DNA from 2 places in the Rhizobium lentis genome. Region 1 is predicted to be linked to the other one. Evidence: predicted binding sites of a transcription regulator. Region 1 holds the regulator's gene; the other holds the start of a gene.

The links. The regulator LexA, encoded in region 1, represses DNA repair genes until DNA is damaged. The targets are predictions, from matches to a motif close to TGTTCNNNNTGTGTTCNG.
Region 2: the regulator LexA is predicted to act here: its motif matches at 1,271-1,288, upstream of J0663_RS01605 (ATP-dependent helicase).

Annotation. Positions count from the first base shown of each region.
Region 1 is NZ_CP071454.1:3,913,134-3,915,597, reverse strand. It holds gene J0663_RS19045 (VOC family protein) at 1-291, opposite strand, end outside; gene lexA (transcriptional repressor LexA) at 489-1,208, shown strand; gene J0663_RS19035 (ComEC/Rec2 family competence protein) at 1,189-2,464, opposite strand, start outside.
Region 2 is NZ_CP071454.1:308,263-310,726, reverse strand. It holds gene J0663_RS01605 (ATP-dependent helicase) at 1-1,228, opposite strand, end outside; gene J0663_RS01600 (VOC family protein) at 1,465-1,941, shown strand; gene J0663_RS01595 (PrkA family serine protein kinase) at 2,348-2,464, shown strand, end outside.

The DNA of each region.
Region 1 (2,464 bases):
TGCCGAAAGCCCCTCCTCGCCGCAACGAAAGCGAAAGGCTTGGTTGCGGGCGGTGAAGACATTGCCTTTCAGCGCCGATGCGTCGCTCTCCTCGATACTCGCGACGCCGAGCGGCTCCAGATAAGTTTTGTCGGCAAGGAAGACGCAGGCGTTTTCCGTTCCAAAGGGATGGCGCGCATCGGCGGCTACGGTGAAGCCAAGCTTGCCGAGCCTCTCGCGCGCCAGATCGATATTGACGACGGGCAGAACGACGTGATCCAGCGGGTGCGGCTTGGCGAGATGCTCGTTCATCGGTTCCTCTCCCAGAAACGACAGGAGATGTGCGACAGCACCTCCCTGAATGCAAGACATGGCGCCAATCCGGCGAATGAAAATAAAAATCGCGACGAGTTGGCGTGAAGTTTTACGGAAATTTAGCTACTTGCGGAACACATATGGAACATATAGGGTCTGTTCTGGATTTGTTTCAATCACGGGGTCTGACGTCGATGCTCACGCGCAAACAACAGGAGCTTCTCCTTTTCATTCATGAGCGCATGAAGGAATCCGGCGTTCCTCCCTCCTTCGACGAAATGAAGGATGCTCTTGATCTCGCCTCGAAATCCGGCATTCACCGCCTGATCACGGCGCTCGAGGAACGTGGCTTCATTCGCCGCCTACCGAACCGCGCCCGGGCGCTTGAAGTGATCAAGCTTCCGGAGGCCTATAGTCCCAGTCTTCAGCCGCGCCGCGGTTTTTCGCCGAGCGTCATCGAGGGCAGCCTCGGCAAGCCCCAGCCGACCGCAGCGCCCGCTGCCGCTAAACCGGTTGCCGACAACGGCAACTCTGTTTCCGTACCGGTCATGGGACGAATCGCTGCCGGCGTTCCGATCTCGGCGATCCAGAACAACACGCACGACATCGTCGTTCCCGCCGATATGCTCGGCTCCGGTGAGCACTATGCGCTTGAAGTCAAGGGCGACTCGATGATCGAGGCCGGCATCTTCGACGGCGATACCGTGATCATTCGCAACGGCAGCACGGCAAGTCCCGGCGATATCGTCGTTGCCCTTGTCGACGACGAGGAAGCAACGCTGAAGCGTTTCCGCCGCAAGGGCGCCTCGATCGCGCTGGAGGCCGCCAACCCCGCCTACGAGACCCGCATCTTCGGGCCCGACCGCGTCAAGGTGCAGGGCAAGCTCATCGGCCTCATCCGCCGCTATCACTGATACCGGACAGACCAGAATCCGTAAAACTGTCGTTGCGCCAATCATAGGCGCGATGGCGCATCCATGGCCGCGATAGGGCATTGAAGGCGGTCGCCACCTCCGGGCCGCCGGCGGTGATGCGCAGTTCGACCGAACCGGTCCGGCGCAGCGTCTCGCCGGTAAACAGCGTCGCGCCCGAGCGGCAGCTGGCCGAGCGCAGGCGCACCGGCGTGATGACAATATCGCCGGCATCGCAGGCCGGTCCGAGATAGGCGGCGTTCTCGATGACGGTCACGACATGACCGTTGGCGAGCTTCGCTACGCACCAGGCTTTCTTGACGCAGGAAAAACGCTCCGCGGTACCCCCCGCTGCGGCAGTCCGCATTGCGAGCCTCGCTTCGTTCTGCTGACCGGCCGAAAGCCTGAGGCGGCGATCGTCTCCCTCGGGAACAGCAGGGCCATCCAGCATTTTCGGCGGGTCATGAGTGGGCAGAACCAGTGCCCTTTGCCACTGGTCGAAGATGAAATCCGGCGGCCTTTCACGATTGGAAGCCATTGCCGACGCCTTGACGATCGCGACCAGACCGCCATCCTCGGAAATCACCAGATCCGGCGGCCGGCGAGCCGGCAGAACCAGGAAAGCGAGCGTCGAGACTGCCATGATGGCGGTGCCGACATGGCGCAGCCGCGTCCGCATGAGCGTCATCAGCAGGAAGCCCGCCACGGCCACGGCGAAATACCAGCCGGGCAAGCGACCGATGCCGATATCCCCGCCCCAGCCGGATATCGTCCTTGCCACCGCGATCACCAGATCGAGGCCGAATCCGACCACTTTCCAAGGCAGTGCATCCAGGCCGAAAGGCATAAGCAGCATCGCGAACAACCCGGCCGGCATGACAATGAAGGAGATCATCGGCATCGTCGCGAGGTTTGCCGGGAGGCCGTAGGCCGTCAGGCGATGAAAGTGCTCGATCGAAAACAGCGCCGTGGAAAAGCCACCGATCAACGAGGTCAGGAAAACACCGCCGAAGAAGCGTCCGACGGCAACCACCGGCCGCAGGGCCGGCATTTTCAGGACGGCGTTTTCGCGGACACGCCGGTCCTTCCATAGCTGATAACCCGATACCAGCGCCAAGGTCGCGGCAAAGGACATTTGAAAGCTTGGCCCGAGGACCTCGGAGGGAGCAAGCGCGATGATAACAAGCGCGGAAAGAGCGACATTGCGAAGGCTGATCGAAGGCCGGTCGAAGAAGACGGCAATGAGCATGATGGCCATC
Region 2 (2,464 bases), 920 kb from region 1:
GGATCGCCATGTCGTTCAACAGATGCTTTTGGCGCTGGAGCTGCTCGATCTCCTCGCCGATGGCGCGGGCCTCCTCCTCCGAATCCCAGGAGGCGTGGACCTGCACCTTGACGTCATCGGGGTCGGCGCGGTCGGTGAACAGTGTCTTGCCCAAGCGGCCTTCATTGTGGGCGATCAGATGGGCGGCGGCACCAAGGATATGTTCGGTCGAACGGTAGTTGCGCTCAAGCTTGATGACCCTGGCGCCGGGGAAATCCTTCTCGAAGCGCAGGATATTGTCGACCTCGGCGCCGCGCCAGCCATAGATCGACTGGTCGTCGTCGCCGACGCAGCAGACGTTCTGCGGCTCTCCTTTGGCGCGCTGGGCCAGCAGCCTCAGCCACATATATTGCGCGGTGTTGGTGTCCTGGTATTCGTCGACGAGGATATAGCGGAATCTGCCGTGATATTCCTTCAAGAGATCCGGGTTCTTACGGAAGATCGCGATCGGATGCATCAGCAGGTCGCCGAAATCGCAGGCATTCAGCGTCGAGAGGCGCGCCTGATAGGCGAAATAGAGATCGCGGCCGCGGCCGTTGGCAAAGGCGCGAGCGTCGCCCTCGGGAATATCGGCCGGGCCGAGGCCCTTGTTCTTCCAGGTGTCGATCATGCCGGCGAATTGCTTGGCCGGCCAGCGCTTGTCGTCGAGGCCCTCGGCCTGGATCAACTGTTTGATCAGGCGGACGACGTCGTCGGTATCGAGAATGGTGAAATCGGAGCTCAGGCCGACGAGTTCGGCATGGCGGCGCAGCAGCTTGACGCCGATCGAGTGGAAGGTGCCGAGCCACGGCATGCCTTCGACGGCGCCGCCGACGAGCAGCGCGATGCGCTCCTTCATCTCGCGGGCGGCCTTGTTGGTGAAGGTGACGGCGAGGATCTGCGAAGGGAAGGCGCGGCCCGTATTGAGGATATGGGCGATGCGGGTCGTCAGCACACGCGTCTTGCCGGTGCCGGCGCCGGCAAGCACGAGCACCGGACCCTCAAGCGTTTCGACGGCTTCCGTCTGCTCGGGATTGAGGCCTGCCAGATAATCCGGCCGCTTGCCGCCGTCGCGCGCCGCCATGGCGCGGGCGGCGATGCCGCCGGCGGCGGCGGGCCTTCCGGCCGCTGCGACAGACGGTTGCGGCTTGCGCGCTGCTTCGCCCGGCTCTTCGTCGAAGAAGGGAATATCGTCGAAATTATTGCTCATGGCGCGTAATGTAGTGATTCGGGAGGGAAAGACCAGAAATGATGTTCTGCTTTCATTCCTGAGTCACCGTTGCCGACGGATACCGGCGGCAAGGCCGCCGCCGGGTGCGGCTGCGATCGTCGCGCAGGTAAGCGGCGAAAATATTCCGATCGCAGCTTGTCGGCGCCGGCTCCGATAAGACGTCCTTGAAGCATCGGACGGGAGTCCGGGGTACTCGCCAACAAGGAGGCTGTCTTATGCCGCAGGTCGTTTCAAATCTCTGGTTCGCGGAGCAAGCGCGCGAAGCCGTTGAATTCTACGTGTCGATCATTCCGGATTCCAGGATCGGCCGCACCACTATATTGCCGGCGGAAACGCCGAGCGGGCCTCCCGGCAGCGTCGAACTGATCGAGTTCACGCTCGGCGACCAAGCCTTCCTGGCGATGAAGGCTGGTCCGCTCGACAGCTTCAACCATTCCTTCTCGATCGCCATCCTTTTGGAAAGCCAGGCGGAGATCGACCGGATATGGGATGCCTTCCTCGCCAATGGCGGCACGCCGGAGGCCTGCGGCTGGCTTCGGGATCGCTGGGGTCTTTCCTGGCAGATCGTGCCGCGTATACTTTCTGAAATGGTCGCCGACAGCGACCACGAGCGGGCAAAGCGCGTCACCGAGGTCATGCTCGGCATGGTCAAGATCGATGTGGCAGCGCTGGAGAAAGCGTTCAACGGCTGAGAGCCGGGAAGCGCGTGATCGGGATAAACCGGGCGGGCGGTGACGTTCACCCGGTTCCATCCTGCAGGGCTGGCGCTCGCTGCCCCACAGTCGGAGCCGGCTTGCTCTCACCGGCGGGAAATCGCCGATTTTCCATGGCTCGAATCACGGGCGCTATTGCACACCTTTTTAACGTGCATGTCACGTCGCTAAATGTGCTGATATCGCGAGGACCCTTTTCTCAACTACAATAAGAAACAGTTTCGTGGAGTAAAAAAAATACCGGTGCATGCACAATTTTGTGCATTGCCACAAACCGCCGGTCAGCGTGGAATATACCTACGAAACTATTGATTCTTAGGAACGCCGTGGCCATCTCGATGGTTATACGGCTTAGAGCCTGCGGCATAACCTTAATGGAGGTCCCATGCTGAGTGAATCCGTATTCGATGCGTTTACCCGCAGTTATGAAGCACGCCGCGAAAGCGACATGTCGGTTTCGGAGTATCTCAATCTCTGCAAAACCGATCCGATTGCCTATGCC